3 regions of the Streptomyces sp. NPDC046915 genome follow, and region 1 is predicted to be linked to each of the others. Evidence: riboswitches for the same ligand, from Rfam matches in the RefSeq annotation. Region 1 holds a riboswitch; each other region holds the start of a gene.
The links. Region 1 has a riboswitch for thiamine pyrophosphate ahead of ABZ915_RS35280 (thiamine ABC transporter substrate-binding protein). Riboswitches for the same ligand answer to the same signal wherever they lie in the genome.
Positions count from the first base shown of each region.

Region 1 (3,268 bases):
GGGTCGAGTTGTGCCCACAGTCCGCCGACCGTCCGTACGACGACCGCGTAGTTGAAGAAGACGTGCGCCAGCAGGATCGCCCACACGGTGGTGTCCAGCCGCACGCCCCACAGTTCGTCCAGCAGCCCGCCGCGCCCGACCAGCGCGAGGAAGGCGGTGCCGACGACGACGGTCGGCAGCACGAACGGAACCGTGACGACGGCCCGCAGCACCTGCTTGCCGGGGAAGTCCAGGCGGGCGAAGGCGTAGGCGGCGGGCAGCGCGATCAGCAGGGTGAGCGCGGTGGAGGCCAGCGCCTGCCAGGTGGTGAACCACAGCACGTGCCCGATGTCCGGCTGGGTGACGACGTCCGCCATCCGCCAGAACTGCCAGACGCCGTCCACCTTCAGCCCGCGGGCCACGATCGCGGCCACCGGCCAGGCGAAGAACACCGCGAAGAACGCGACGGGCAGGGCCATGAGGCCGAGCCGCGCCGCGGTTCCCCGCCTGATACCCCGCCTGGGCGTGGCTACTTCAGTACCAGCGACGTCCACGACTTGACCCACTGGTCGCGATGGGCGGCGATCTTCTCGGGGGCCATGGTCTCGGGGGACTTGGCCTGCGGGCCGTACTTCACGAAGTCCGGCGGCACCTGGGCGGCCTCGCGCACCGGGTAGACGAACATGTTGAGCGGCATGTCGTCCTGGAACTCCTTGGTGAGCAGGAAGTCGAGGAACGCCTTGCCGCCCTTGGTGTTCCCCGCGTTGCTCAGCAGCCCCGCGTACTCGGTCTGCCGGAAGCAGGTGCCGTACGACACCCCGGTCGGGGCGGTGCTGGGCCGCTTCTTGGCGAAGATCACCTCGGCGGGCGGGGAGGAGGCGTACGACACCACGAGCGGCCGGTCGCCGCCGGCCTTCCTGCCCTCGGAGGAGCCGGAGAACTCCTGGTAGTAGGCCTGCTCCCAGCCGTCGACGACCTTGACGCCGTTGGCCTTCAGCTTCTTCCAGTAGTCCTGCCAGTCGCCGTCCCCGTACTTCGCGGCGCTGCCGAGCAGGAAGCCGAGGCCGGGTGAGGAGGTGGCCGCGTTCTCGGTGACGAGGAGGTTCTTGTACTCGGGCTTGGCGAGGTCGGCGAACGACTGCGGCGGTGTGAGCTTGTGCTCGCTGAAGTACGCCTTGTCGTAGTTGACGCAGATGTCGCCGGTGTCGACGGGCGTGACCCGGTGCTTGTCCTGGTCGACGCGGTACTGGGGCAGGATCAGGTCGGAGCCCTTGGGCTCGTACGACTGGAACAGCCCCTTGTCGAGGGCCCGCGACAACAGGGTGTTGTCCACGCCGAAGAAGACGTCGCCCTGCGGGTTGTCCTTGGTCAGGATCGCCTTGTTGACGGCCTGGCCCGCGTCGCCGTCCTTCAGGACCCGGAGCTTGTACCCGGACTGCTTCTCGAAGTCCTTCCGCACGTTCTTCGACACGGCCCACGAGTCGTGGCTGACGAGGGTGACGGTCCTGGAGTCCGCCGAACCCTTCCCGTTCGACGCCCCACACCCCGTCAGAACGGGCAGCGCCACGAGACCGAGCCCTACGGCCACGGCCACGAAGGTCTTGTTGTGCACTGGATTCCTCCTGGGGTTGACCAGGAAGAGACGCGGCCCTGCCCGGGACCCGCGGAGGAATCCGCCGGTGCCCGGGCAGGGCGCAACAGCTCGAGTGATGACCGAACTCCCTACCCAGAATGACCTGGGCGAGGTTCAGAGGGTCTGCGGCCCGGTTGCCGCACTCTCAGCGCTGTGGCGCTCCCCTGTCGGAATATGAAGATGTACTTGACGCCCACAGACTACCGCTCGGTGGCCGCCAGCTGACCACAGGCTCCGTCGATCTCCTGCCCACGGGTGTCCCGGATGGTGACGGGCACTCCGTGCGCGGCGATGGCCTCCACGAAGGCCTTCTCGTCCTCCGGCCGCGACGCGGTCCACTTGGAACCCGGCGTCGGGTTCAGCGGAATCAGATTGACGTGCACGGGCCTGCCCTTGAGCAGCCGCCCGAGCCGGTCACCGCGCCAGGCCTGGTCGTTGATGTCCCGGATCAGCGCGTACTCGATGGACAGCCGCCGGCCGGACCTGGCGCTGTACTCGAAGCCGGCGTCCAGCACCTCGCGCACCTTCCAGCGCGTGTTCACGGGTACGAGGGTGTCGCGCAGCTCGTCGTCCGGCGCGTGCAGCGAGATCGCGAGCCGGCACTTGAAGCCCTCGTCGGAGAACCGGTGGATCGCCGGGACGAGCCCGACGGTGGAGACGGTGATGCCGCGCTGCGACAGCCCGAGCCCGTCCGGCTCGGGATCGGTGAGCGCCCGGATGGCACCCACCACGCGCTTGTAGTTGGCGAGCGGCTCGCCCATCCCCATGAAGACGATGTTGGACAGCCGCGCCGGTCCGCCGGGCACCTCTCCGTCCCTGAGCGCCCGCATCCCGTCCACGATCTGATGGACGATCTCGGCGGTGGACAGATTCCGGTCGAGCCCCGCCTGCCCGGTCGCGCAGAACGGGCAGTTCATCCCGCAGCCCGCCTGCGAGCTGATGCACATGGTGACCCGGTCCGGGTACCGCATCAGCACCGACTCGACGAGCGTCCCGTCGAACAGCCGCCACAGCGTCTTGCGGGTGGTCCCCTGGTCGGTCGACAGATGCCGCACCACCGTCATCAGCTCCGGCAGCAGCGCCTCCCGCAGCCTGTCGCGCGAACCGGCGGGGATGTCGGTCCACTGCTCCGGGTCGTGCGCGTACCGCGCGAAGTAGTGCTGCGAGAGCTGCTTGGCGCGGAACGGCTTCTCCCCGATCTCGGCCACCGCCTCCTTGCGCTCGGCAGGCGTGAGATCAGCGAGATGCCGCGGCGGCTTCTTGGCTCCGCGCGGCGCGACGAAAATGAGTTCTCCGGGCTTAGGCATGGCCTTACCAGTGTCGCAGATCGACTTGGGTGGCCCGGGACGAGTGGTGGGGCGGTCAGGCCGGGCCTGTTCCCAGAGTGTCGCGGAGTTCTGCGATGTCGCGTTCCAGGTCGCGGTACTGGTCGCTGACCCTGCGGTCCTGGGTGGGGATCACCCGGCCCTCGTCCAGGGCGGTGAGCCGGTCGCCGAGGGCGGCGAGGGTCGCCTGGCGGCCGAACCAGCCGGGGGCGCCCTGGGTCGCGTCCAGTTCCTTCTGGGCCGCGCGGAAGGCGGCGTGGACGCGTTCGCGCAGGGGGATCAGGTCCTCGCGCAGGCGGTGGGTCTTCTCCCGCAGCTCCAGCATCGACTC
Region 1 is NZ_JBEYXB010000017.1:89,281-92,548, reverse strand. Features, by position in the region: gene ABZ915_RS35285 (iron ABC transporter permease) at 1-458, opposite strand, end outside; gene ABZ915_RS35280 (thiamine ABC transporter substrate-binding protein) at 509-1,591, opposite strand; TPP riboswitch at 1,681-1,788, opposite strand; gene rlmN (23S rRNA (adenine(2503)-C(2))-methyltransferase RlmN) at 1,813-2,919, opposite strand; gene ABZ915_RS35270 (hypothetical protein) at 2,975-3,268, opposite strand, start outside.

Region 2 (3,268 bases), on a different contig from region 1:
AGCCGGCCAGCCACGCCGTGGCGGGGCGGGCGCCGATGCCGACGACGACGGCGCCCGCGGGCACCCGCGAGCCGTCGTCGAGCACCACCGCGCCCGGCTCGACGCGCTCCACGCGCGCGTGGGTGCGCAACACGGCGCCGCTGTCGGCGTACCAGGACACCATCGGCGCGGCCACCTCGGCCGGGAGCGCGCCGGCGAGGGGGCGGTCCGCCGCCTCCACGACCGTCACCGCACAGCCCGCCTCACGGGCCGCCGTGGCGAACTCGGCGCCGATCCAGCCCGCGCCGACGACCACGATGTCGTGCTGCCGGGCGAGTACCGGCCGCAGCCGTTCGGCGTCGTCGAGGGTGCGCAGCAGGTGCACGCCGGAGACGCCCTCCGTGCCGGGCAGCCGGACCGGTTCGGCGCCGGTGGCCAGGACCAGGACGTCGTACGGTTCGGGCCCCGCCTCGGTGTCGACCTCGTGGTCGCCCGGACGCACGCCCAGCGCCTCGCGGCCGAGGAGGAGTTCGATGCCGAGCGCGTCGAAGTCGACGTCGAAGGCGGAACCCTCGGCCTTGCCCAGCAGCACGGCCTTGGACAGCGGGGGCCGGTCGTACGGCTGGTGGGGTTCGGCGCCGATCAGCGCCACGGTGCCCCGGAAGCTCTGTTCGCGCAGGGCGACCGCGGTCTGCACCCCGGCCATGCCCGCGCCGACGACGACCACGCGCCGCGCCTGTGACGTGCCCTGTTCCCGCGTCTGCTCGCTCACTCGATCACCATAGTCAACTGACTGTTCGTCAGTCAGGGGGCGTGCTCAGTGACCTGCTCCACAACGCTCGTACCCGCTCCGGGCTGCGATTCCCATTCCCAGGTCTCCTCCAGCCGCACCCGGCCGTCGGACAGCTCGACGACGGTGGACGCGCAGTGTCCGCAGGAGGTGGTGCCGTCCCGCTTCAGCTGCACGTACCGGAAGTCCAGCCGGTCCCCTTCCCGGGTGCCCACCAGAGACCCGCGTATGACATCGCCGCCCGCGTACTCGGCCCAGATCTCGCCGTTCTTCTCGTGGTACGCGAACCGGGTGCGCGTCCCCACCTGCCCCGGGGCCTGGTCCGCTACGGGGGCGAGGATCAGACCGTCGAGCGAGCGGGCCATCGGCGGAGGCCTCCTTACGAGTCGGTGCGCTGCGGGCTAGGGTGGCCACCGTACAAGCACTCGCGGGAGCCCGGACGCACCGGGCTGAGAGGGAGGCTGGCGGCCTCCGACCGTACGAACCTGATCCGGGTCATGCCGGCGAAGGGAGGGGCTGGACGCCCATGTCGTCACGTACGTCCGACGTCCTCGTCATCGGGGGCGGGATCATCGGCCTGGTCACGGCCTGGCGGGCCGCGCAGCGCGGCCTGAGCACGGCCGTGGTGGACCCCGAGCCCGGCGGCGGGGCCGCTCAGGTGGCGGCCGGGATGCTCGCCGCCGTCACGGAGCTGCACCACGGCGAGCAGCGGCTGCTCGGCCTGAACCTGGCGTCGGCCCGCCGCTATCCGGACTTCGCGGCCGAGCTGACCGAGCTCACCGGCCTCGACCTCGGCTACCGCAGATGCGGCACGCTCGCCGTCGCGCTGGACGCCGACGACCGCGCCCACCTGCGCGAGCTGCACGCCCTTCAGCACCGGTCGGGCCTGGAGTCGGAATGGCTGTCGGGGCGGGAGTGCCGCCGCCTCGAACCGTTGCTGGCGCCGGGGGTGCGCGGGGGGCTGCGGGTGGACGGCGACCACCAGATCGACCCGCGCCGGCTGTCGGCCGCGCTGGTCGCCGCGTGCGAGCGGGCCGGGGTGGTCTTCCACCGGGTGTGGGCCGAACGCTTCGACGTCGCAGGGGACCGGGCGGCCGGCGTCACCGCCTCGGACGGCTGCGTGCTGCGCGCGGGCCAGGTGGTGCTGGCCGCCGGGAGCCTGAGCGGGCGGCTCGCGGGCCTGCCCGAGGACCTGCTGCCGCCGGTGCGGCCGGTGAAGGGGCAGGTGGTGCGGCTCGCCGTGCCGGAGCGGTACGCACCGTTCCTCAGCCGGACCGTACGGGCCGTGGTCCGCGGCAGCCATGTCTACCTGGTGCCCCGGGAGAACGGCGAGCTGGTCGTCGGGGCCACCAGCGAGGAGCTGGGCTGGGACACCACGGTGACCGCGGGCGGGGTGTACCAGCTGCTGCGCGACGCGCACGAGCTGGTGCCCGGCATCACCGAGCTGCCGCTCACGGAGACCCGGGCCGGCCTGCGCCCCGGCTCGCCCGACAACGCGCCGCTGCTCGGCCCGACCGGTCTGGACGGCCTGCTGCTGGCCACCGGGCACTACCGCAACGGCGTACTGCTCACGCCCGTCACCGGGGACGCCCTGGCGCACGCCCTGACCACCGGTGAACTGCCCGAGGAAGCCCGCCCGTTCACCCTCAAGCGCTTCAGCACGGCACTCACGGAGCAGCCCGTATGAACAACCCGGTCACCATTTCCGTCAACGGAGAGCGCCGGGAGGTCGCCCCCGGCACCGCTCTCGACACTCTCGTCGAGTCCCTCACCGCGGCGCCGCGCGGCGTGGCTGCCGCGCTCAACGAAACCGTCGTCCCGCGCGCGCAGTGGCCCGCCACGGCTCTGGCCGAGGGTGACCGCGTCGAAGTCCTCACCGCCGTCCAGGGAGGCTGACCATGGCCGACGACCCCTTCGTCCTCGGCGGTACGTCCTTCACGTCCCGCCTGATCATGGGTACGGGCGGTGCGCCCAGCCTGGAGGTGCTGGAGCGGGCGCTGGTCGCCTCCGGCACGGAGCTGACGACCGTGGCGATGCGGCGGGTGGACCCCGGTGTGCACGGCTCGGTGCTGTCGGTGCTGGAGCGGCTCGGCATCCGGGTGCTGCCGAACACGGCGGGGTGCTTCACCGCCGGGGAGGCCGTGCTCACCGCCCGGCTGGCACGGGAAGCACTGGGCGGCGATCTGGTGAAGCTGGAGGTCATCGCCGACGAGCGCACGCTGCTGCCGGATCCGATCGAGACGCTGGAGGCGGCGGAGACGCTGGTCGACGACGGGTTCACGGTGCTGCCGTACACCAATGACGATCCCGTGCTGGCGCGGAAGCTGGAGGACGTGGGCTGTGCGGCGATCATGCCGCTGGGGTCGCCGATCGGGTCCGGGCTGGGGATCCGCAATCCGCACAACTTCCAGCTGATCGTCGAGCACGCGCGCGTGCCGGTGATCCTGGACGCGGGCGCCGGTACGGCCTCGGACGTGGCGCTGGCGATGGAGCTGGGGT
Region 2 is NZ_JBEYXB010000050.1:286-3,553, reverse strand. Features, by position in the region: gene ABZ915_RS48225 (FAD-dependent oxidoreductase) at 1-751, opposite strand, end outside; gene ABZ915_RS48220 (hypothetical protein) at 784-1,134, opposite strand; TPP riboswitch at 1,187-1,298, shown strand; gene thiO (glycine oxidase ThiO) at 1,296-2,456, shown strand; gene thiS (sulfur carrier protein ThiS) at 2,453-2,665, shown strand; gene ABZ915_RS48205 (thiazole synthase) at 2,668-3,268, shown strand, end outside.
Region 2: it holds a riboswitch for thiamine pyrophosphate, as region 1 does, so the genes downstream of both, thiO (glycine oxidase ThiO) here and ABZ915_RS35280 (thiamine ABC transporter substrate-binding protein) in region 1, are expected to answer to the same signal.

Region 3 (3,268 bases), on a different contig from region 1:
CCGACTTCGACGCCCACCTCGACGAGGCCCTCGACCGCATCCTGGCCGAGGAACAGAGCGCCGGCTGAAGCGTTACGGCAGGACCCGGCCCGGACGCTGCGCCTCGGCACCGGGGAGCTTGCAGTAACGCTTCTCCGCAGATCTCGCCAGCTCCTGACGGATCCTCACCGCTTCCTGCGCCTGCCCCGTCCGCCACGTGCCGGGGGCGACGAGGTCACGGTGGCCACGGCCGGCTCCGCTCCAGGACGATCGGCCGCCACCACCAGGGCCGCGAGGGCGGTGGTGACCGGTACGGAGGCCACCAGACCGATCGAGCCCACCAGCGTGCGCACGATCTCCTCCGCCACCAGCTCGCTGTTGGCGACCGTGCCCACACTGCTCTGCGCGATGGAGAACAGCAGCAGCAGGGGCAGCGCGGCACCCGCGTAGGCCAGCACGAGTGTGTTGACCACGGATGCGATGTGGTCGCGGCCGATACGGATGCCCGCACGGTACAGACCCCGCCGGCCCATCGACGGATTGGCTTCGTGCAGCTCCCATACGGCCGAGGTCTGGGTCACCGTCACGTCGTCCAGGACACCGAGCGACCCGATGATGACACCGGCGAGCAGCAGACCGCTCATGTCGATCGACGGATACAGGCCGTGGATCAGACCGGTGCTGTCGTCGGTGTTGCCGGTGAGGGCCGCCCAGCCGATGAACAGCTTGCCGAGGACGCCGATCAGCGACAGCGAGACCAGCGTGCCGAGGACCGCCACCGACGTACGGGCCGACAGACCGTGGCACATGTAGAGCGCGATCAGCATGATGGCGCTGGAGCCGACGACCGCCACGATCAGCGGGTCCGATCCGTGCAGGATCGCGGGCAGGATGAAGAAGTTGAGGATCAGGAAGCTGATGGACAGCGCGACCAGTGCCATGACGCCACGCATCCGCCCGACGATCACGACGGCGAGGGCGAAGAGCCCGGCCAGCAGCGCCATCGGGAAGCGCCGGTTGACGTCGGTCACCGAGTACTGCAGGTCCTTCGGCGCCGAGGGCTCGTAGGCGGCCACGACCTTCTCGCCCTGGTGCAGCTGCCGCGGCTGGTCCGGCTGCACGATCTCCGTGAACGTACGGCCCTTGTCCTTGCCGGTGTCGACCCGGATCGTCGCCTTCTTGCAGGTGCCACTCGCCTTCTGCTGCGTGGAGCTGCCCTCGGCGGTGGAGGCGTCGCCGGCCGGGGTGCCCCCGGAGGCGTTCGCCGACTTGCAGCTGACCTCGACGACCTTGGCGACCGTCGCCTGCTGCGTCTGCCGGTCGAAGCCGACCCCCGTTCGCTGGTGCGGAGGGGCGCCGCCGGGCCACAGCACCACGAGCCCGACCGCTACCGCCGCGGTGAACGGGATCAGAACGGCCGCGATGACCCTGCGCAGATGCTTGGAGACCGGCGTCGCGGGGCCGTGGCTGTGACTGTGGGAGTGCCCGTGTCCCCCGCCGTGTCCGTCTCCTCTGCCGCGCCCGTGCCCTTCACCGGCGTCATGACCGAATTCTGAGCCGTCGCCAGGGCGGTGCCTGTGCGGCGGCTCGGTGGGCGGGTACGGAGGCTGTTGCGTCGTGGTCACCGCCCGATGATTGCAAGAACGGGCAGAGGCGCACTGTTCACCGCGCCACAAATGACGCTAGCGTGGAGGCACCTTTGCACACGCGGGAGCTCGGAGCACCGGGCTGAGAGGGCGCTGACCTCCGTCTTCGCGATGTTTCACGTGGAACACCGACAGACGGAAACCGCTGCGTCGACCGCCGAACCTGTTACCGGGTAATGCCGGCGTAGGGAGTAGGTCTTATGACCAACAAGGACGCACGCACGCCTGCCTCCACGCAGCTCTCCAGCGACGGGGAGGCCGGGAAGTCCATCGGCTGGCACAAGGGGTATGTCGAGGGCTCACGCCCCGACCTGCGGGTGCCGGTCCGTCAGGTGCACCTCACCAACGGGCAGTCGGTCACGCTGTACGACACCTCCGGCCCGTACACCGATCCACTCGTCGAGACCGACGTCCGCAGGGGTCTTTCGCCGCTGCGGGAGAACTGGATCATCGGCCGCGGTGACACCGAGGAGTACGCGGGCCGTCCCGTCCGTCCTGAGGACGACGGGATCAAGCACACCTCGCCGCGGGGTGGCCTGCGCAACCTCGACGCGGTCTTCCCCGGACGGCCCCGCCAGCCGCGCAGGGGCCGGGACGGCCAGGCGGTCACCCAGCTCGCCTATGCCCGTCGAGGTGAGATCACGCCCGAGATGGAGTTCGTGGCGCTGAGGGAGAACGTTTCTCCCGAGGTCGTCCGCGAGGAGATCGCGGCGGGCCGGGCCGTGTTGCCCGCCAACGTCAACCACCCGGAGATCGAGCCGATGATCATCGGCAAGCGGTTCCTGGTGAAGGTCAACGCCAACATCGGCAACTCGGCGGTGACGTCCTCCATCGAGGAGGAGGTCGAGAAGATGACCTGGGCGACCCGCTGGGGCGCCGACACGGTCATGGACCTGTCCACCGGCCGCAACATCCACACCACCCGCGAGTGGGTGCTGCGCAACTCCCCCGTCCCCATCGGCACGGTGCCGCTCTACCAGGCACTGGAGAAGGTCGACGGCAAGGCCGAGGAACTGACCTGGGACGTCTACAAGGACACGGTCATCGAGCAGGCCGAGCAGGGCGTGGACTACATGACCGTCCACGCCGGTGTGCGTCTGGCGTACGTGCCGCTGACCGCGAACCGCAAGACTGGCATCGTCTCGCGCGGCGGCTCGATCATGGCGGCCTGGTGCCTGGCGCACCACAAGGAGTCGTTCCTGTACGAGAACTTCGAGGAGCTCTGCGAGATCCTCGCCGCCTACGACGTCACGTACTCGCTGGGCGACGGGCTCAGGCCCGGTTCGATCGCGGACGCCAACGACGAGGCCCAGTTCGCGGAACTCCGAACTCTCGGGGAACTCAACCGGATCGCCAAGCGTTACAACGTACAGACCATGATCGAGGGCCCGGGACACGTCCCGATGCACAAGATCAAGGAGAACATCGACCTTCAGCAGGAGATCTGCGATGAAGCTCCGTTCTATACGCTCGGCCCGCTGACGACAGACGTCGCACCGGCGTACGACCACATCACCTCCGGCATCGGTGCCGCGATGATCGCCTGGTGGGGCACGGCGATGCTCTGCTATGTCACGCCCAAGGAGCACTTGGGCCTGCCCAACCGTGACGACGTCAAGACCGGCGTCATCACCTACAAGATC
Region 3 is NZ_JBEYXB010000003.1:497,517-500,784, forward strand. Features, by position in the region: gene ABZ915_RS10460 (SsgA family sporulation/cell division regulator) at 1-68, shown strand, start outside; gene ABZ915_RS10465 (YibE/F family protein) at 165-1,604, opposite strand; TPP riboswitch at 1,677-1,833, shown strand; gene thiC (phosphomethylpyrimidine synthase ThiC) at 1,826-3,268, shown strand, end outside.
Region 3: it holds a riboswitch for thiamine pyrophosphate, as region 1 does, so the genes downstream of both, thiC (phosphomethylpyrimidine synthase ThiC) here and ABZ915_RS35280 (thiamine ABC transporter substrate-binding protein) in region 1, are expected to answer to the same signal.